Regions from separate parts of the Stenotrophomonas sp. YJH_SMC_120 genome, predicted to be linked through region 2. Evidence: predicted binding sites of a transcription regulator. Region 2 holds the regulator's gene; the other holds the start of a gene.
What was found. The regulator HrcA, encoded in region 2, represses chaperone genes, less so after heat shock. The targets are predictions, from matches to a motif close to TTNGCACTCNNNNNNNNNGAGTGCNAA.
Positions count from the first base shown of each region.

Region 1: AC5P60_RS14765 (co-chaperone GroES) is a predicted target of HrcA. The motif match lies at 8,232-8,258, and genes of this name have one in related genera.

Region 1 covers NZ_JCAFRY010000012.1:98,546-109,108, forward strand. The annotation lists gene AC5P60_RS14725 (DNA alkylation repair protein) at 1-517, opposite strand, end outside; gene AC5P60_RS14730 (MarR family winged helix-turn-helix transcriptional regulator) at 514-1,014, opposite strand; gene AC5P60_RS14735 (sensor histidine kinase) at 1,087-2,385, opposite strand; gene AC5P60_RS14740 (response regulator) at 2,418-3,125, opposite strand; gene AC5P60_RS14745 (aspartyl protease family protein) at 3,232-4,161, shown strand; gene AC5P60_RS14750 (serine hydrolase domain-containing protein) at 4,229-5,392, shown strand; gene AC5P60_RS14755 (DUF6445 family protein) at 5,421-6,032, opposite strand; gene groL (chaperonin GroEL) at 6,167-7,816, opposite strand; gene AC5P60_RS14765 (co-chaperone GroES) at 7,898-8,185, opposite strand; gene AC5P60_RS14770 (endonuclease) at 8,498-10,288, shown strand; gene cutA (divalent-cation tolerance protein CutA) at 10,357-10,563, shown strand, end outside.
Region 2 covers NZ_JCAFRY010000024.1:20,473-31,035, reverse strand. The annotation lists gene AC5P60_RS19340 (MFS transporter) at 1-459, opposite strand, end outside; gene AC5P60_RS19335 (AraC family transcriptional regulator) at 532-1,329, shown strand; gene dnaJ (molecular chaperone DnaJ) at 1,390-2,514, opposite strand; gene dnaK (molecular chaperone DnaK) at 2,669-4,591, opposite strand; gene grpE (nucleotide exchange factor GrpE) at 4,774-5,289, opposite strand; gene hrcA (heat-inducible transcriptional repressor HrcA) at 5,353-6,417, opposite strand; gene recN (DNA repair protein RecN) at 6,533-8,194, shown strand; gene AC5P60_RS19305 (LysR family transcriptional regulator) at 8,305-9,222, opposite strand; gene AC5P60_RS19300 (SGNH/GDSL hydrolase family protein) at 9,320-10,563, shown strand, end outside.

The DNA of each region.
Region 1 (10,563 bases), on a different contig from region 2:
GCGTGGCCCAGACACCGCGCGGACGCAGTGCTTCGCAGGCGAAGCGGCGCAGGTACGGCGATGTTTCCTGTGACCACGGTTGCAGGCAATCAAGCGCCTGCATCGGCGCGGCAACGATGTCCGTGCGTAGTGCCAGCCACGCCCATTCGCGCACACCGAAATGGGGGTCATCGGCCAGTGTGCGCATCTGCTGCAGCTTCCCTGCCAGCGTTGCGCGGGCATCGCTGCCGATCAGGTAGCAGGCCCAGCCACGCACGGTATCGGAGCTGTGATGCTGCCAGAGCGCAGGCGCCCCCTGCCCCGCCTCACGCAGCAGTTGCGCAGCCAGGGCCATGCGCAGGGTGATGCCCTTGCCTGAGGCGACCCGCATGCGTTGCAGCGCCTCCGGTGCAAGCGCAGGCGCCGCCACCTGCAGAAGCGCGGCAAAATCCACTGCCAGGCATTCGGCCAGATGGGTGGCGGGGGCGCGGCCGGTGTTGAGTGCTTGCCGGCGTTCCGCAGGAATGGCCGTGCTCATGCTGCGGATTCCCGCCCGGCGTCCGTGTGCTGCCAGACCTTGTGCAGCAGCTGTGACAGCTGCTGCTGTTCATCAGCATCCAGGCCGTTGAACAGCCCACCGATCCATTGCGTGTGCTGCTCGAACAGCGATTCGGCCAAACGCTTTCCCGGTGCGGTCAGCACGATCTGCAGGCGGCGGCCATCCCCGTCATCGTTGCGACGCTGCAGCAGGCCTTCGCGCTGCAGGCCGTCGAGCAGGCCGCTGATGGTGGCGCGGGTCACGCCGGCGCGTTCGGCCAGCACATGCGGCGGCAGTGCGCCACCGGCCCCGTGCAACAGGAACAGCACGATGAAGCGACCCTCGCTGAGCCCATGCGGTGCCAGCCGCGCGGCGCAGTCGCGATCGATCGACGAGGACAGCGAGAGCAGCTGGAAACACAGGCGCAGCGGCGCGATGTTGGCGTGACCGCGTCGCTGCGCTTCCTCGATCAGGGCATGGTGCTTGGCTTCGATCATCTCACGCACGTGATATGGTTAGGTGCCTAATCATACAGCCGAACAGCCGCTGCCTGTAAACCACAGCCGATATCAGGTGAACTTTCCCAGCAGCAGGCACGCAATCAGCCCGCCGCCCTCCCGGTGCAGCAGCTGCAGTTCGCCCGCGTGCCGCCTCGCCACATTGGCGGCCACTGCCAGCCCAAGTCCCGCTCCACCGGTGGTGCGACTACGAGAACGCTCGCTGCGCTGGAACGGTTGCAGCAGGCGTACTCGGTCGCCCTCGGCGATACCTGGGCCCCGATCCATCACCTCCAGCTGGACCCCTCGCTCAACCACGGCAAGCCGCAGTTCCACCGCCCCGGCATAGCGATCGGCATTGTCGATAAGGTTGTCGAACGCGCGCCGAAGCAGCAGCGCGTCGCCGTGCCAGGGCAGACTGTCCGGCCCCTGGATGGAGATCTCGACACCGCGCAGCAACGCTGCCTGCACGCACTCCTCCAGCAGCGCGGCCAGATCCAGCGGGCGCATCTGCAACGGCTGCAATTCGCCGCGTGCGTAATCGAGCACCTGCTCGATCATCGTGTCCATGCGCTCGATGTCCGCCACCATCCGGGCCGCCTGTGGTGTGGGCGCGAACTCGGCGCGCAGTCGCAGGCCGGTCAATGGTGTGCGCAGGTCGTGCGCCACTGCAGCCAGCATATGGGTCATGTCCTGGGCCTGCGCACGCAGGCGCTCTCGACCGGTGCCGATCGCGGCGGCCAGCATCTGTACCTCGCGCGGGCCATCATCCGGCAGGGGCGTGTCGGCTTGCAGGTCCACACGTGCACTGGCATCGGCCAAGCGTCGTAGTGGACGCCCCAGCCGGATCGATGCCCACGCCGCCAGCGGCGCCAGCAACACGGCACCGCCCAGCAGCGCCAGTATCACCTGTCGCCGCCAAGCTGCCAGATCACTGTGATCGCTGCCGACCACCCGCCAGCGGCCATCGGCCTGGCGCACGCCCAGTTCAAACGGCGGCCATTGCATCGCGGTCAGCAGCGCGGCCTGCGCCTTCAGTACACCGACCCGCGCCGTGCCGTCGAGCACCGCGCCGCCTTCGATGACCTGCACATCAGGCGCCTTGCCCTCTCCGCTCCAGACCAGGCGCACCTCCTTCGCCGGCAAACCCATCTGCAGCGCCGCCAACTGGGTGAGCCAGTCACTGGCACTGCCCTGTGGTGGCGCATCCTGCGTCGCCAGATGCAGGCCCAGTGGTGCCGCGGCCTGTTCCCCCCGCAGCACCTGCACGGCCTGGTCCAACCGCATCGGTGGCGGCGCGGGCCGAGGCATCCAGCCAACCACGGCAACGCTGACCAGTGTCGCCAGCAGCAGGCTGGCCAGGGCCAGCATCGTGATCCAACGCGCGGTCGGCCACCGGCTGCTCACAGCACCTGTACCTCGGCGTGGAAGCGATAGCCTTCGCCACGCGATGTCTGCACCAGGGCTTCCGCACCGGGTGAGGCCTGCCCGAGCTTGCGGCGCAGGCGGCTGATCGCCAGGTCGACCGCGCGGTCGACGCTGTCACTCGGCTCGCCACGGCTCAGCTGCAGCAGCTGCTCGCGCCCCAGTACCCGCCCGGGGCGTTCGGCCAGCGCCAGCAACAGGCTGAATTCACCACGGCTGAGCACCAGCTCGTTCCCATCCGGCGCCAGCAGGCGACGCTGTTCCGGCAGCAACCGCCAACCAGAAAAGCGCAGTTCACTGGCTACCTGCGCGCGCAGCTTGTCCTGCCGGCGCAGCAGCGCGCGTACCCGCGCCAGCAGCTCGCGCGGGTCGAACGGCTTGGCCAGGTAGTCGTCCGCGCCCATCTCCAGGCCGATCACCCTGTCCGGTGCGCTGCCCATTGCCGACAGCATCAGGATCGGAATGGCCCGTGCCTGCAGCCGGCGGCAGACCGACAGGCCATCCTCACCGGGCATCATCCAGTCGAGGATGATCACGTCCGGGCGATCGACCTGCAGCAGCACGTCCAGTGCCGTCGCGTCCGCTGCCACCCGTACCTGGTAGCCATGCAGCAACAGGCAATCGGCGATGGCATCACGGATGCTGGCGTCGTCATCGACAACGATGACACGGGCGGGAGTCGTCATGCAGGCAGTATCAGGCAGGTCTGTATCAGGACGGTATCAACGCCGATATTCCCGCGATACGCCGCTGCGCGCCAATGGTCACCCATGATCACTGCGGAGACTTGCCTTGCGCCTCATCCCATTCGTCCTGCTTGCTGCCCCGCTGGCTGCGCTGGCGTCCGATTCCCCCGAACACATCCTGCCGATGTGGATGCAGGGCGGTCATCCGGCCGTGGCCGTGTCGCTGGACGGGCGTGCCGAACCACTGCGCTTCGTGGTCGACAGCGCGGCAGGCGCCACGCTGGTCGATGACCGCGTCGTGCGGCGCTACGGTCTGGGAGATGCGGATGCGGAGGTATCACAGGCCCAAGGGGCAAGTGCAGCCTCCGCGCGGCTGCAGCGCATACGCAGAACGTCCTGGCAGCTGGGCAGTTGGCAGCTGCAGGCCCAAGCCATGAAGGTCGATCTGTCGTCGTTGCCGAAGGACGATGATCCGGCCATTGACGGCTTGATCGGCAACGATCTGACCGGGCGCTGGGACACCCGTTGGGACTTCGGCCGCAATCAACTGGCGCTGTGGACACCCGGCGGATTGAACCTGGAAGGACCGGGTTGCCAGCCCAATGCGCTGCCCGGACGCACTGACGGCCTGCGCCAGTTCGGTTTCATCATGCTTGGACTGGGCGCGCCCGCCGTGGACGCCATCGCCGTGGTCGACACCGGTGCCGCGCAGACCGTCCTCAACGCCGAAGCAGCCCGCGCACTGGGGCTGCGCACCGACGGCAGCGACGCACGGGTGCGGGTGCGTGAAAAGGGCACCGAAGGCCTGGGCGGCGGAAAGCAGGCAACCTGGCTGTACACCCTGCCCGGCATGGCCGGCAACGGCTGGCAGCACCCCTCGATGGAGGTCCGCATCAGCGAACTGCCAGTGTTCAAGGCGATCGGCCTGGAGGGCCGGCCGGCGCTGATCCTTGGTGCGGATGCAATGCGCGGCGGCCAGGTGGACATCGGTGCCGGCGCGTCCCGGATCTGCCTGCGCCGGCCGCAGGCCAGCTGACATCCGGCAATGACGCCAGCGGCAGCCTGGCGTAGCATCACCGTGCGCCCCACCAGGAGTTCCACGCATGTGCCGTGCTGCCCTGATGTTGCTGACGCTGTTCCCGCTGGCCGTGCTGGCTGCACCTCCCCCGGTACCCTCGCCGGTCCGCATCGATGCCGAAGCGCAGCGGTTGATGCAGGCCGCACAGGCGCGCGGCATGGCACTGGCGGTGATCGACGGCGGCAAGGTGGTGCACGTCGCCGCCTACGGCGAGCGCAATACCGCAGGCGAACCACTGCGCACTGATACGGTGATGTACGCCGCCTCGCTGACCAAGATGGCATTCGGCCATCTGGTCGCGCAGCTGGCGCAGGACCGCAGGATCGATCTGGATGCCAGCATCGCCACAGCGCTGGACAAGCCGTTGCCAGACTATCCGCCCGAAACGAAGAAGTACGCCGACTACAGCGTGCTGGCCGATGATGCGCGCTGGCGCCAGCTCACCCCTCGCCTGCTGCTCAACCACGCCAGTGGTTTTGCCAACTTCGCGTTTCTGGAACCGGACGGCCGGCTGAAGTTCCACTTCGATCCAGGCAGCCGCTACGGCTATTCCGGCGAAGGGCTGATCCTGCTGCAGTTCGTGATCGAACGCGGACGGCTGGGCGAGGATGTGGGTGCGTTGATGCAGCAGCGGGTATTCGACCGCTTCGGCATGACCCGCACCAGCATGATGTGGCGCGGGGACTTCGCCACCAACCTGGCCGACGGCTGGACCAAGGAGGGCACCGCCGAGCCGCACGATGAGCGCAGCCGCGTACGCGCGGCCGGTTCGATGGATACCACCATCGCCGACATGGCCCGTTTCGCCGCCGGCTACGTGCGCGGCGATGGGCTGTCAGCGACGATGCGCAAGGAGCTGGTGCGGCCGCAGCTGCCGATCACCACCGCCAGCCAGTTCCCCACCCTGCAGCCGGAGCTGCCGAAGGCGCTGCAGCGCAAGGACCTGGCGGCCGGCCTGGGGGTGGTGACTTTCCGTGGCCCGCAAGGCGCGGGCTTCTACAAGGGCGGCCACGATGATGCGGTCGGTAATACGCTGGTGTGCGTCGAGCAGCAGCAGCGCTGCGTGGTGATCCTGGGCAACGATGTGCGCGCCGAGGCGACCTTCCCGGCGCTGGTGGCCTTCGTGCTCGGCGACATCGGCGTACCGTGGCAGTGGGAGTACGGCGCAGCGAGGGCATTCGTGAAGTAGATCCACGCCATGCGTGGATGATCTCCCTTCAACGCGCCTGCTCGAAGAACATCAGGTAGACCAGCCGCCCATTCTCCGGCCGGTCGCCGAAGGCCGGGCCGGCGGTATGCCAGAACCACGGGCGCAGCAGCACCAGGCGGTTGAAGCGCATCGGGATGCGCATGGTCATTTCCCACTGGCTGTCGTCGACGCTGTCGCGCTCGATGATGTCCCGATGCATGTCGCCGCCGTTGGCGTAGCCCAGCGCAGCCAGATCGTGGGCGTTCAACGCCATGCGCTCGGTGTTGGTGCGGCGATGGCGGAAGAACTCGGTACCCCCTTCGCAGTGCTCCGGGGCGCTGAGGTAGAGGATGCCGGACCAGTGCGAATGGTCGGTGTGCACCTTGGCGCGACCCACATCGCTGGCCAGGGTCAGCCGGAACTTGCCGTGCGACTGCAACGGATTGACCGGCCGCAGCGGCTCGTTGACCAACCGCGACGCGGCCTCGGACAGGCCGTCCAGCTCCAGCCGTTCGAGCGAATTACGCCCGGGGAATGCCCCCTCCTGCGCCGGGTAGGTCAGGCCCAGGCCGGCCTGGCGCAGGCCGTGTGCATCGGCTGGAGAGAGGAAGTCGTCGACGACGATGAACGAGGTAGGCATGGTCTGCGAGCGTAGCGACGCGGCGCCATGGCGGCAACCGGACAACAAAAAAACCCCGCCTCGCGGCGGGGTTTTTCCTTGCATCGGGGAGACGCGCCGGCCAGGGCCGGCAACGTCCGACGCGGGCGTGGACCTTAGAAGTCCATGCCGCCCATGCCACCCATGCCGCCCATGCCACCGGCGCCGCCCATGGCCGGCTCGTCCTTCTTCGGAGCTTCGGCAACCATGGCTTCGGTGGTGATCATCAGGCCAGCGATCGAGGCCGCGTTCTGCAGCGCCGAACGGGTCACCTTGGTCGGGTCCAGGATGCCGAACTGCAGCATGTCGCCGAACTCGCCGGTAGCGGCGTTGTAGCCGAAGCTGCCGGTGCCTTCCTTGACCTTGTTGATGATGACCGACGGCTCGTCACCGGCGTTGGCAACGATCTCGCGCAGCGGGGCTTCCATCGCACGCAGGGCGATCTGGATGCCGTGGTTCTGGTCTTCGTTGGCGCCCTTCAGGCCGGCCAGCGCGGTGATCGCGCGGACCAGGGCAACGCCGCCGCCCGGAACCACGCCTTCTTCAACGGCCGCACGGGTGGCGTGCAGGGCGTCGTCGACGCGATCCTTCTTTTCCTTCATTTCGATTTCGGTCGAGGCGCCGACCTTGATCACGGCAACACCGCCGGCCAGCTTGGCCACGCGTTCCTGCAGCTTCTCGCGGTCGTAATCCGAGGAGGTGTCCTGGATCTGGGTCTTGATCTGCGCCACGCGTGCATCAACGTTGGCCTTGTCGCCGACGCCGTCGATGATGGTGGTGTTCTCCTTGGAGACCTGCACCTTCTTGGCGCGGCCCAGGTCCTTGATGGTGGCCTTCTCCAGCGACAGGCCGACTTCTTCGGAGATCACGGTGCCGCCGGTCAGCACGGCCATGTCTTCCAGCATCGCCTTGCGACGGTCGCCGAAGCCCGGAGCCTTGACGGCCACGACCTTGACGATGCCACGGATGGTGTTGACGACCAGGGTGGCCAGCGCTTCGCCTTCAACTTCCTCGGCCACGATCAGCAGCGGCTTGCCGGCCTTGGCGACGCCTTCCAGCACCGGCAGCAGGTCACGGACGTTGGAGATCTTCTTGTCGTGCAGCAGGATGAACGGGTCATCCAGGTCAGCGGTCTGCGACTGCTGGTTGTTGATGAAGTACGGCGACAGGTAGCCGCGGTCGAACTGCATGCCCTTGACCACGTCCAGCTCGTTGTCCAGGCCCGAGCCTTCTTCAACGGTGATGACGCCTTCCTTGCCGACTTCCTTCATCGCGTCAGCGATGATCTGGCCGATCGACTCGTCCGAGTTGGCCGAGATGGTACCGACCTGGGCGATCGCCTTGTCGTCGGCGGTCGGCTTGGAGATGTTCTTCAGCTCGGCGACGGCGGCCGAAACGGCCTTGTCGATACCGCGCTTGAGGTCCATCGGGTTCATGCCGGCGGCAACGGCCTTGGCGCCTTCGCGGATCAGGGCCTGGGCCAGCACGGTGGCGGTGGTGGTGCCGTCGCCGGCATCGTCGTTGGTGCGCGAAGCAACTTCCTTCACCATCTGCGCGCCCATGTTCTCGAACTTGTCAGCCAGTTCGATTTCCTTGGCGACGGAGACGCCGTCCTTGGTGATGGTCGGGGCGCCGAAGCTCTTTTCCAGCACGACGTTGCGGCCCTTCGGGCCCAGGGTGGCCTTGACGGCATTGGCGAGAACGTTGACGCCGCGCACCATGCGCGAACGGGCGTCTTCACCGAAACGAATATCCTTGGCAGCCATTGCATTTACCTCATTGGTAGCGCCGGACGCTGCCCGGCGGCTGGGAGTTTGGGATCAGGTTGAAACAGGTCGCGCCGAGGCTCAGCCGATGACGGCGAGCACGTCGTCTTCGCGCAGGACCTTGTATTCGACGCCTTCGCTCTTGTACGAGCTGCCGGCGTACTGGCCATAGATGACCTTGTCGCCGACCTTCAGCGACGGCGCGCGCACGTTGCCGTTGTCCAGCGGCTTGCCCGGGCCGACGGCCACGACCTCACCCTTGGTGGACTTTTCCTTGGCCGAGTCGGGGATGACGATGCCACCGGCGGAGATTTCGTCGGCTTCGATCGGCTTGACCACAACGCGGTCGTGCAGCGGCTTGATGCTCATAGGAGACCTCTTAAGTGATTGATTGGTCTAAAAAAGTCCGGCGATGTTAGCACTCACCCCAGGCGAGTGCCAGAACCGCACGTGAAGAAACCCGACAACGTCGGGAGCAGGGCAGAGATGGAGCCCCGCCGCCCCCTTTCAAGGGCGGAATGAAAAAATTTTTTCCACCCGCGCGCCTCGGCCAAGGCGTCGGTCCTGGACAATTTCGGTGACAAGCGTCGCACTGTCAGATATCTGACGTTCATTTACGACAAAGTGTCACTGGATCGGCCTTAGGCTCGGTCAGGCATTCCCAATCACAAGGAGTAGTCGATGCGATTGCTGTCCCCGCTTGCCGCCGCCTGCCTGCTGGCACTGGCCGCGGCGCCGGCCCAGGCCGAGGTCTTCATCAACGAACTGCACTACGACGACAGCACCGCCGCCGGTGACGTCGGCGAAGCCATCGAAGTGGTCGCTACCGCAGGTGAAGACCTGTCCGGCTACCGCCTCTACCTCTACAACGGCAGCAATCCTTCGGCCGCCACGGTCTACGCCAACAACCCGGTCCCTGCCGGCACCGCCGCCGGTTGCGGCAGCGCCAGCATCGCCGTGGTCAACTACCCGACCAACGGCATCCAGAACGGCCCGAACGACGGCATCGCCCTGGTCGACGCCAGCGGCAAGGTGGTCCAGTTCCTCAGCTACGAGGGCGCCATCACCGCCTCCGGTGGCCCTGCCGCCGGCATGACCAGCCAGAACATTCCGGTGGCCGAGACCAACAGCACGGCCCCCGGCACCTCGTTGCAGCTGACCGGCAGCGGCAGCCAGTACGCCCACTTCACCTGGGCCGAGTCGGCCAGGCAGACCTTCGGCAGCTGCAACAACGGCCAGACCTTCAGTGGCGGCGGCACCCCGGGCCCGAACACGCCGCCGTCGGTGTCCACCACCACCCCGGCGCAGGGCAGCAGCACCTTCCCGGCCGCCGCCGATCTGGAAGTGGTGTTCAGCGAAACCGTGAACCTCGCCAGCGGCGCCTTCGCGCTGAGCTGCGGTACCTCCGGCAGCGTGCCGCTGACCTTCCCGGCCAGCGGGCGCAGCGTGAAGCTGTCCACCAACACCGCGCTGGTGGCCGGTGAAGCCTGCCGCTTCGACATCCGCGCCGCGCGCATCACCGACCTGCAGGGCGCACACCCGGCGGCCGACAGCCGCATCGCCTTCACCGTGGCCAGCACCGGCGGCAATCCGGACCCGGGCAACCCGGGTGTGCCGGCCGGCTACTACTCCAAGGTCAACACCTCCAGCCCGAGCCAGCTGCGCTGCTCGCTGCACGCGACAATCAAGGGCCACACCGCCTACCCGTACAGCGGCTCGGGCACCAGTACCTGGACCATCCTGGAGATCGCAGACGAGGACCCGAACAACCCGAACCGCATCCTCGACGCGTATCGCAACCGCAGCTACGCCAAGGTGACCGATCGCGCTGGCAGCGGCAGTGGCCTGAAGTACAACCGCGAGCACACCTGGCCGAACTCGCTGGGTTTTGCCACCACCACGGGTGACAAGGGCCTGCCGTACGCGCCGTATACCGACACCCACATGCTGTACCTGACCGATGCACAGTGGAACGCCGACCGTGGCAACAAGCCGTTCGGCAAGTGCGACGCCAGCTGCGGCGAGCGCGCCACCGAGGCCAACAACGGCCAGGGTGGCGGCAGTGGTGGCTATCCGGGCAACTCCAACTGGGTGCGCACGCCGGACGGCAACACCGGCACGTTCGAGGTGTGGGGCAAGCGCAAGGGCGACATGGCGCGTGCGGTGATGTACATGGCGATCCGCTACGAGGGCGGCAAGGATGCAGCCACTGGCCAGTCCGAGCCGGACCTGGAGCTGACCGACGACCGCAGCAGGATCGTCAAGACCAGCAGCTCACCGGCCTACATGGGCCTACTGTCGACGCTGATCGACTGGCACCTGTCCGATCCGCCGGATGATGCCGAGCGTGCGCGCAATGACGTGATCTACAGCTTCCAGGGCAACCGCAACCCGTTCATCGACCACCCCGAGTGGGCGACCCCTGGCCTGTTCACCTCGGCCAAGCCGGCCACCTGCCAGCTGGCCAACTGACCGCGCAACGCAGCGGTCCACGGCCGCCGCCGGGTCCTGACCCGGCGGCGGCCCTATACTCGACGGTCATGTCGACCGTCGATCCCGTCCTGCTGCTGTTGACCACCTGCCCGGACCGGGCCAGCGCCGAGCGCATCGCGCACACGCTGGTTGGCGAGCGCCTGGCCGCGTGCGTGACCCGCCTCGATGGCGCGCAGTCGACCTACCGCTGGCAGGGCGAGGTGACCACCGACGCCGAGCTGCAGCTGCTGGTGAAGACCACCGCGAGTCGCGTC
Region 2 (10,563 bases):
GGTACCGAAATTGCCGCCCACCTGGAACACCGACTGCGCGAAGCCATGGCGGCCACCCGAGGCCAGCCGCGCAATGCGCGATGCTTCCGGATGGAAAATGGCCGAACCAATGCCGACCATCGCCGCAGCCATCAGCACCACCGCATAGTTCGGCGCGAAGCCGAGCAGCAGCATGCCGCACAGGGTCGAGGCCATGCCAATCGGCAGCGAGTACGGCGCCGGGCGACGGTCGGTGGCGGCGCCAACCAGTGGCTGGAAGATCGAAGCGGTCAGCTGGTAGGTCAGCGTGATCAGGCCGATCTGGGTGAAGCTCAGGTTGAAGCCGCCCTTGATCACTGGATAGATGGCCAGGATCAGCGACTGCATCATGTCGTTGACGACATGCGAGGTGGAAATAGCTGCCAGCACACCGGGAGCCACCGGACGTGAGGTCGTTGCGGGAGAAGCCAAGGCGGACATGGACGCAGTCAGGTTGGGGGCGAGCCACGCATGCTACGGTTGCCCTCCCCTCCCTTCTGCCGCGTTCGGGTCATGGCCTATCGCAAAAAGGACATTGCCGGCGATGTCGACCCGGCTGCGCCGTGGCGTGATGTGCCACTGCATCGTCCGGTCACCTACCGGGTTACCCAGTACCCGGCAGGCACCCATATCGCAGGCCACAAGCACCAGCGCCACCAGCTGGTCTATGCCATCTCGGGGCTGATGGTGGTGCGCTCGGAAGTCGGTCGCTGGGTCGTGCCCTCCACCCGTGCGATCTGGATGCCGGCGGGCATGGTGCACGCGGTGGACTGCATTGCCGCCGTGCACATGCGCAGCCTGTACATCGATCCGTCGTTCGCCCCGCAGTTGCCGGCCGAACCGTTCGCGGTACAGGTGGCACCGCTGCTGCGCGAACTGCTGCAGGCAGCCACCCTGATCAAGGGCGAGCACATCGAAGACAGCCGCGATGGCCGCGTGGTGCGCCTGCTGCTGGACGAACTGCATCGCATGGACGTACTGCCGCTGCACCTGCCCTCGCCCACCGACCCGCGCCTGCAGCGGATCTGCCAGCACATCCAGAAGCGCCCCGGCGACGACGCCACGCTGCAGGACTGGGCACAGGCGCTGGAAGTGGACGTGAAAACCATCCAGCGTCATTTCGCCAGCGAACTGGGCATGACCTTCGGCCAGTGGCGACAGCAGGCGCGACTGCTGGCCGCATTGGAGCGGCTGGCGGTCGGCGACAAGGTCATCGATGTCGCGCTGGCGATGGGCTACGACAGCCCCAGTGCGTTCACCAGCATGTTCAAGCGCCAGCTGGGGCAGACGCCGGCGGCGTTTTTCCGCTGATCGCAAACGAAAACGCCGGGCATGGCCCGGCGCTGCCGCTCAACGCTTCGGTTGAAAAACTCAGGACGTCATCCGGTCCCAGAAGCCCTTCACGCCATCCATGAAGGTGGCCGACTTCGGCGAATGCTTGCGTGCTTCCTCGCCGACGAAGGTGGCTTCGAACTGTTCCAGCAGCTTGCGCTGCTCAGGGGTGAGGTTGACCGGAGTCTCCACCACCACGCGGCAGTACAGGTCGCCCTCGCTGCGGCTGCGCACCGAACGCACGCCCTTGCCGCGCAGGCGGAACAGCTTGCCGGTCTGGGTCTCGGCCGGAATGCGGATCTCCGCTTCGCCGCCGAGGGTGGCCACGCGCACGGTGTCACCCAGTGCCGCCTGCGAGATGCGGATCGGCACTTCGCAGTGCAGGTCGTCGCCATCGCGCTGGAAGATCGCATGCTCGCGCACGCGCACTTCCACGTACAGGTCGCCCGGTGGCGTACCGGCCGGACCGGCTTCGCCCTCGCCCTGCAGGCGGATGCGGTCGCCGGTATCGACGCCGGCCGGCACCTTCACCGACAGCACCTTGTCTTCCTCGACACGGCCGTTGCCGTGGCAGGTCTTGCAGGGCTTGGCGATGATCTGGCCACGGCCGCCGCAGTTGTGGCAGGCCTGCTGCATGGCGAAGATGCCGCGCTGGATGCGCACCTGGCCGCGGCCATGGCACACATTGCAGGTTTCGACCTTGCCATCTTCCGAGCCACTGCCATCGCAGTCGCCGCACTCGGCCAGGGTCGGAATCTCGATGCGGCGCTCGACGCCGCGCACGGCTTCTTCCAGGTCCAGCTCCATCACGTAGCCGATGTCGGCGCCGCGACGCGCCTGGCGCGGACCACCGCCACCGCCGCCAAAGATGTTGCCGAAGATATCGCCGAAGATATCGTTCATGTCCGGGCCGCCCGGCCCGCCGCCGCCCATGCCGTGCTCGAACGCCGCGTGGCCATGGCTGTCGTACATGCGGCGCTTGTTGCCGTCGGACAGCACTTCGTAGGCTTCCTTGCACTCCTTGAAGGAGGCTTCGGCCGCCGCATCACCCGGGTTGCGGTCCGGGTGGAACTTCATCGCGCAGCGACGGTACGCCTTCTTCAGCTCGTCGTCGGTGGCGGTGCGGGCAACGCCCAGCACTTCGTAATAATCGCGCTTGCTCATATCGTGGATCTGGTTCCGGAAAGTCGGGATTCGTCAAAGCGGAAGAGCGGAACCAGGTCCGCTCTTGCGTCGGGCGCCCCGACACGCCGGTGGGCGGTCAGGACCCTGATGCGACAACGGGACGCTGGTGGCCAGCGTCCCGTGTCGGTCCGGATCAGGACTTCTTGTCGTCCTTGACTTCGGTGAACTCGGCGTCGACCACGTCGTCCTGCGCCTTGCCGGCATTGCCGGCGTCGGCACCCGGGGCACCGCCCTGGTCGGCCGAAGCCGCGGCGAACAGCGACTGGCCAGCTTCTTCCAGTGCCTTCGACTTGGCTTCGATCTGTGCCTTGTCGTCACCCTTCATCGCGGTTTCCAGGTCGGCCAGGGCCGCCTCGACCTTGCCGATGACATCGCCGCCGACCTTGCTGCCGTGCTCGGTGATGGCGCTGCGGGTACCGTGGATCAGGGCGTCGGCCTGGTTGCGGGCCTGCACCAGTTCCTGGAACTTCTTGTCTTCTTCGCGGTTGGCTTCCGCGTCGGCGACCATGCGCGCGATCTCTTCCTCGGACAGGCCCGAACCGGCCTTGATCTCGACCTTCTGTTCCTTGTTGGTCTTCTTGTCCTTGGCCGACACGTGCAGGATGCCGTTGGCGTCGATGTCGAAGGACACTTCCACCTGCGGCAGGCCACGCGGGGCCGGCTCGATGCCGGACAGGTCGAACTTGGCCAGCGACTTGTTGAAGCGGGCCTGTTCGCGCTCACCCTGCAGCACGTGCACGGTCACGGCCGACTGGTTGTCCTCGGCGGTGGAGAACACCTGCGAGGCCTTGGTCGGGATGGTGGTGTTCTTCTCGATGATCTTGGTGAACACGCCGCCCATGGTCTCGATGCCCAGCGACAGCGGGGTCACGTCCAGCAGCAGCACGTCCTTGACGTCGCCGCCCAGCACGCCGCCCTGGATCGCAGCACCCAGTGCCACGGCTTCGTCCGGGTTGACGTCCTTGCGCGGTTCCTTGCCGAAGAACTCGGTCACCGCCTGCTGCACCTTCGGCATGCGGGTCTGGCCGCCGACCAGGATCACTTCGCTGATGTCGCTCGAACGCAGGCCGGCATCGTTCAGGGCGACGCGGCACGGCTCGATCGACTTCTTGATCAGGTCGTCCACCAGGGCTTCCAGCTTGGCGCGGGTCAGCTTGATGTTCAGGTGCTTCGGACCCGACGCGTCAGCGGTGACGTACGGCAGGTTCACTTCGGTCTGCTGGGCGCTGGACAGCTCGATCTTGGCGCGCTCGGCAGCATCCTTCAGGCGCTGCAGGGCCAGCGGATCCTTGCGCAGGTCGATGCCCTGGTCCTTGTTGAACTCTTCAACCAGGTACTCGATGACGCGGTTGTCGAAGTCTTCGCCACCCAGGAACGTGTCGCCGTTGGTGGCCAGCACTTCGAACTGCTTTTCACCGTCGACGTTGGCGATCTCGATCACCGAGACGTCGAAGGTGCCGCCGCCCAGGTCGTACACCACGATCTTGCGATCCTTGTTGTCGCCCTTGTCCAGGCCATAGGCCAGCGCGGCCGCGGTCGGCTCGTTGATGATGCGCTTGACGTCCAGGCCGGCGATGCGGCCGGCGTCCTTGGTTGCCTGGCGCTGGCTGTCGTTGAAGTAGGCCGGCACGGTGATGACCGCTTCGGTGACCTTCTCACCGAGGAAGTCCTCGGCGGTCTTCTTCATCTTTTCCAGCACCTTGGCCGAGATTTCCTGCGGAGCCATCTTCTTGCCGTCGCTGGTGGCCACCCAGGCGTCGCCATTGTCATGGGCCAGGATGCTGTACGGGACGTGCGCGATGTCCTTCTGCACTTCGGCGTCGGTGAACTTGCGGCCGATCAGGCGCTTCACCGCGTAGAAGGTGTTCTTCGGGTTGGTCACGGCCTGGCGCTTGGCCGAGGCACCGACCAGGACTTCGCCGTCCTTGGTGTAGGCGACGATCGACGGGGTGGTGCGATCGCCTTCCGAATTCTCGATGACGCGGGCCTTGCCGCCGTCCATGATCGCCACGCACGAGTTGGTGGTGCCGAGGTCGATACCAATGATCTTGCCCATGGGGGAGACTCCTGAGGATGCTTGTTGGTGTCAGTCCGGCCGTTCGGCCGGTGGATGAATACGATGTGGGGGAGGCTCGTGGAACATTCAAGCCATCTCCCGAACGCTGTGTTCAGCGCCTGGAAAACCTTGCCAGGCATGGCCTGGCACAACCGGGACCGGGCAAAGCCCGGCCTGGTCCATCAATCGGCGGCCACCACCACCAGCGCCGGCCGCAGCAGGCGCTCGTTGAGCAGGTAGCCCTTCTGGAACACGGTCACCACGCTGCCCGGGGCGGCGCCCGGCGTCGGCACCTGGCTGATGGCCTGGTGGTGTTCCGGGTTGAACGGCTGGCCGATCGGGTCCAGCAGGACCAGTCCGTTGTCGGCGGCCACCTTCAGCAGCTGCTTGTAGGTCAGCTCCAGGCCTTCGCGCAGCGGGTGCGGGTCGTCGCCGGCGGCCTTCAGGCCGGCATCCAGGCTGTCGAACACGGGGAGCAGATCGCCCAGCAGCTTCTCGTTGGCGAACTTGCGGGCCTGTTCGATGTCACGGGCAACGCGCTTGCGCTGGTTCTCCAGGTCGGCGCGCTCACGCAGGGCATCGGCCTTGACCTGTTCGATTTCGGCGCGCAGGCGCTCGACTTCGTCGTTGACGCCGGCGGTGGCGGCCGCATCGGCGGCACTCTGCTGGGATTCGATATCTGGCTGTTCGTGGTTCATGTCTGGGTCCCTGGCGGTCAATCTCCGCCTCCACCCACCCTAGTGTGGGCGGGATGCTGCGTTTCAAGCGTCGGATGTTCCCGGCGGGCGGCCGGCTGGCGAAAACGCCGCGCCCAGTACATCGGCGGTAGCCTGGACCAGCGGGATCACGCGGTCGTACGCCATCCGCTTGGGGCCGATCACCCCCAGCACGCCCAGCACCTGGCCATTGGCCGTGTAAGGGGCGGTGACCAGCGAGACGCCCTGCAGCGGCATCATCCCGGTCTCCTCGCCGATGAAGATGCGCACGCCGGGCGCCTGGATGGTCCGCTCCAGCAGCTGCAGGATCTCGCGCTTGCTGGAGAACAGCTCGAACAGCTCGCGCAGGCGCTCCAGGTCGGACAGGTCCTGCACCCCCATCAGGCGGGTCTGGCCCGCCACCAGCATGTCGTCGGCCGCCGGCTGCAGGGCCTGCTCGGCCAGCTCGATGCTGTGCGCCAGCAGCTGTTCCAGCTCGGAGCGGGCATCGCGCAGTTCCAGCAGCAGTCGGGTGCGGATCTCGGCCATCGGCAGGCCGGCGAAATGGGCATTGAGGTAGTTCGCGACCTGCTCCAGCTGGCCCGGCGCGAACTCCTGCCGGGTTTCGATGACGCGGTTCTGCACCTCGTTGTCGGCAAACACCAGGATCGCCAGCACCCGGCGCCCGTCCAGCGCCACGAAGTCGATCTGGCGGAAGGCGAACTGCTCGCGTCGCGGCGCGCTGACCACGCCGACGAAGTGGCTCATCGCCGACAACAGCTCCGAGGCGCTGCCGAGCAGGGCCTGGGTGCTGCCGCCGCCAGCCAGTTCCTGCCGCAACCGGGCCAGCTCGCCTTCGCCCGGCGGCTGCATCTGCAGCAAGCTGTCGACGAACACGCGGTAGCCATGCGCGGTCGGAACGCGCCCGGCGGAGGTGTGCGGCGAGGCCAGCAGCCCCAGGTCTTCCAGGTCACCCAGGATGTTGCGGATGGTGGCCGGACTGACCTCCAGGCCGGCCACGCGCGCCAGTGTCTGCGAGCCGACCGGCTCGCCGTCCTGGATGTAACGCGCGATCAGCGTGCGCAGCAGATGGCGCGCACGCGGGGCAAGCTGGTCGGGAGAACCGTGCATGGAATCAACCTGTGAGACACGGACACTAGATAATGGCGGCGCATCACCTTGGCAAGTCATTGGACCTCCCTCGCCCGCGTGCTAGCGTTGCGCGGCTGCTGATACCCCCTTACCCATGCTCAGACATCTTTCGATCAAGGATTTCGCCGTCGTCCGCGCCACCGAACTGGAGTTCGGGCCAGGCATGACCGTGGTTTCAGGCGAGACCGGCGCCGGCAAGTCGCTGATGGTCGACGCGCTGGGCTTCCTGTCCGGCCTGCGCGCCGACAGCGGCGTGGTCCGCCACGGCGCCGCGCGCGCCGAGCTTTCGGCCGAGTTTGCGCTGGAGCAGCTGCAGGCTGCACGCCAGTGGCTGGCCGACAACGAGCTGGACGACGAGGAGCAGTGCCAGCTGCGCCGGGTCATCCGCGCCGATGGCGGTTCGCGGGCCTGGATCAACGGCCGCCCGGTGACCCTGGCGCAACTGGGCGACCTGGCCTCGCTGCTGGTGGAGATCCACGGACAGCACGAACAGCAGGCCCTGCTGACGCGCCCGTCGCAGCTGGCCCTGCTCGACGCCTATGCGCGCAACGAGAACGAACGCCGCCAGGTGCGACGCGCCGCCGCGGCCTGGCAGGCATTGGTCGATGAATCGCTGGCGCTGTCGCAACAGGGCGACGTCAGTGACCGGATCGGCTTCCTGGAGCACCAGCTGCGCGAGCTGGACCGTGAAGACCTGGAGCCGGAGTCGATTGCCGCACTCGGCGCCAGCCACCGCCGCCAGGCCCATGCCAGCGCCCTGCTGAGCGCCTGCCAGGCCGCCAGCAACCAGCTCAACGGCGACGACGGCAGCTCCGCGCTGGACCTGCTGCAGCAGGTGCGCCACGAGCTGTCGCGCCTGATCGAGCACGACGCGCGCCTGGGCGAGGTGGATGGCCTGATCGAGAACGCTTCGATCCAGCTGCACGAAGCCCTGTCGCTGCTGGATCGGGTGCATGACGACCTCGACGCCGACCCGGAACAGTTCGAGGAGAACGAGCGCCGCCTCGGCCGTCTGCACGACCTGGCCCGCAAGCACCGCGTGCCGATGGACGAGCTGGGTGCGCAGCGCGAGCGCATGCACGCCGAAGTGGAACAGCTGCGCGGCGCCGACGAACGCCTGCAGCGCCTGGCCGGCGAGATCGACAAGGCCGCCGCCGCCTGGCGCGCACAGGCCGAAGTGCTGACCGCCAGCCGTCGCAGCGCTGCTGCCGAGCTGTCGGCCACCACCACTGGCATCATCGCCGAGCTGGGCATGGGCGGCGGCCAGTTCCTGATCGAGCTGGAACCGCAGGACGCCGGCAAGCCCGACCCGCAGGGTGCCGAGCGCGTGGAATTCCTGGTCGCAGCCAATGCCGGCCAGCCGCCGCGCGCCCTGCGCAAGGTGGCCTCCGGCGGCGAACTGTCACGCATCTCGCTGGCCATCGAAGTGGCCGCGCTGGACCTGGATGCCGTACCGACCATGGTGTTCGACGAAGTCGACTCCGGCATCGGCGGCGCGGTAGCCGACATCGTCGGCCAGAAGCTGCGCGCGCTCGGCGAGAAGCGCCAGGTGCTGTGCGTGACCCACCTGCCGCAGGTTGCCTCCAAGGGCCATGCCCATTACCGGGTCAGCAAGGCCCCGGTGGAAGGCATGACCCAGAGCGCCGTGGAAAAGCTGGACAGCAAGGCGCGCGAGGAAGAGCTGGCGCGCATGCTCGGCGGCGTGGAAGTGAGCAAGGAAGCGCGCGCCGCCGCGCGCAAGCTGCTGCAGGTGTAACGCCGCCCGAGCCGGGCATAGGCCCGGCTTCCGCGCGGTAGTGCCGGCCGCTGGCCAGCAACCCAACACGGGTGGGCGAAGATCGTGAGGTTGCCGGCCAGCGGCCGGCGCTACCCCCGTGGCTGCGTCAGGTCGACGTTCTCCACCAGGAAATCAAGAAACGCGCGCACCCGCAGCGGCAGGTAGCCGCCCTGCCCCAGGAACACCGCGTGCACCTCTTCCAGGTCACCGGGGTTGGCCTCTTCCAGCACCGGCAGCAGGCGCCCGGCGGCAATATCCTGCTGCACCTGGAATGCTGCCAGCCGCGCCATGCCCAACCCACCCAACACCAGCTGGCGCAGCGCATCGCCGTTGCTGGCGCGCGCGTTGCCACTGGGCAGCAGCATGCGCTCGCGCCCGTCCTGCAGCAACGGCCAGCCCTGCATCGCGCGCGCATGGCCGATATCCAGCCGGTTGTGCGACTGCATCTCCTCGGCGTTGCGCGGCAGTCCATGCCGCTGCGCGTAGGCGGGCGCAGCCACGATCATCATCCGCGTCGCGCCCAGCCGCCGCGCCACCAGGCTCGAGCTCTTCAGCGGACCGGCCCGCACCGCCACGTCGGTGCGCTGCTCCAGCAGGTCGATCACCTCGTCGTTGAGGGTCAGGTCCACGCCTACCTGCGGATTGCGCTGCAGGAACGCCGGCAGCAACGGCAACAGGAAATGCTGGCCGAACGGCACGTTGGAATTGACCCGCAGGCGTCCACGCGGCTCGGCGTGAGCACTGGCGCAGCGCTCGGCCTCGTCCAGGTCGGCCAGCACGCGCAGGCCGCGCTCGTAGAACGCGCAGCCCTCGGGAGTCAGCTGCAGCTGGCGGGTGGAACGCTGCAGCAGGCGCGTCCCCAGCCGTTGTTCCAGCCTCGCCACCAGCTTGCTGACCGCCGACGGGGTCATCTCCAACGTTCGGGCGGCTGCGGAAAAGCCCCCGGTCTCGATCACCCGCACGAACACTTCCAGTTCGCCGGATCGGTTGATGTCGGAGCGCGCCATGGCAATGAATCCAGTTCACAGATGATTGTCCATGCGCAGTCTAGTTCACAGATGAGTACGGAATCACCATGGCCTTCCCTCCACCCGGGATTGCCCGATGAATCGTTTCAGCCAGTTCGTCACAACCGCATTGATCGGCCTGTCCAGTGCCGCCAGCGCCGCCAGCGACGCCCCTGCGCCACACTGGGTCGCCAGCTGGCAGGCCAGCCCGCAACCGGTCTGGGGCGCGGAATTCCTGTTTCCGACCCTGGTCCCAGCCGCTCTGCAGGACCAGACCTTCCGCCAGACGGCACGTATCAGCCTGGGCGGGCCCCGGCTGCGGGTGCGGCTGAGCAATGCCTACGGCACTCAACCACTGCGGATCGGGGCGGCGAGCGTGGCCGCCCGGGCGGGGGACACCCCGCAGCCGCTCAGTTTCGAAGGCCAGCCCGGGGTACTGATCGGCCCCGGGCAGGAACGGCTGAGCGATCCGCTGCCACTGGCCACGGCTGACCGGCAGGCGCTGCAGGTCAGCGTCTTCGTGCCGGGGCCGATGCCGGTACAGACGTTCCATTGGGAGGGCAGGCAGACCAGTTGGATTGCGCCTGGCGACCAGAGCCAGGCCCAGGCCCTGAGCGGGGCCAGCAGCACCACGGCCCGCCTGTTCCTGGCCGGCATCGAGGTCGAGGCGCCGACCAGCGCACGCAGCGTGGTGGTGATCGGCGATTCGATCACCGACGGCGCCACCGCCAGCCTCGACCAGGACCAGCGCTGGACCGACCATCTGGCCGCGCGTTTGGCACCGCGGGGCATCGCCGTGGTCAATGCCGGCATCTCCGGTGGCCGCCTCTTGCGCGACGGCATGGGGGAATCCGCGCTCGCCCGCTTCCAACGCGATGCACTGGATCAGCCTGGCGTGTCCAGCGTGATCGTGCTGATCGGCATCAACGACATCAGCTGGCCCGGCACCGCCTTCGCCCGCAAGCAGGCGCGGCCCACGCTTGCCGAGCTGCAGGCAAGCTACCGCGCCCTGGCCGAACAGGCCCATCGGCGGGGTCTACGCATCCTCGGCGCCACCCTGATGCCGTTCGCCGGCGCCCTGCCCGGCACGCCGCTGGACGACTACTACCACCCGGACAAGGACGCCGTGCGCCGCCAGCTCAATGCCTGGCTGCGCACCGACGGGCCGTTCGACGCGGTGATCGACCTGGACGCGGCCCTGCGCGATCCGGCCGATCCGTCACGGATGGCCGCTGCCTACGACTCCGGCGATCACCTGCATCCGGGTGATGCGGGGAACCGGGCGATGGCCGAGGCGGTGGATCTGAAGATCCTGCTGGGTCGCAAGGGGTCAGAGCCCTT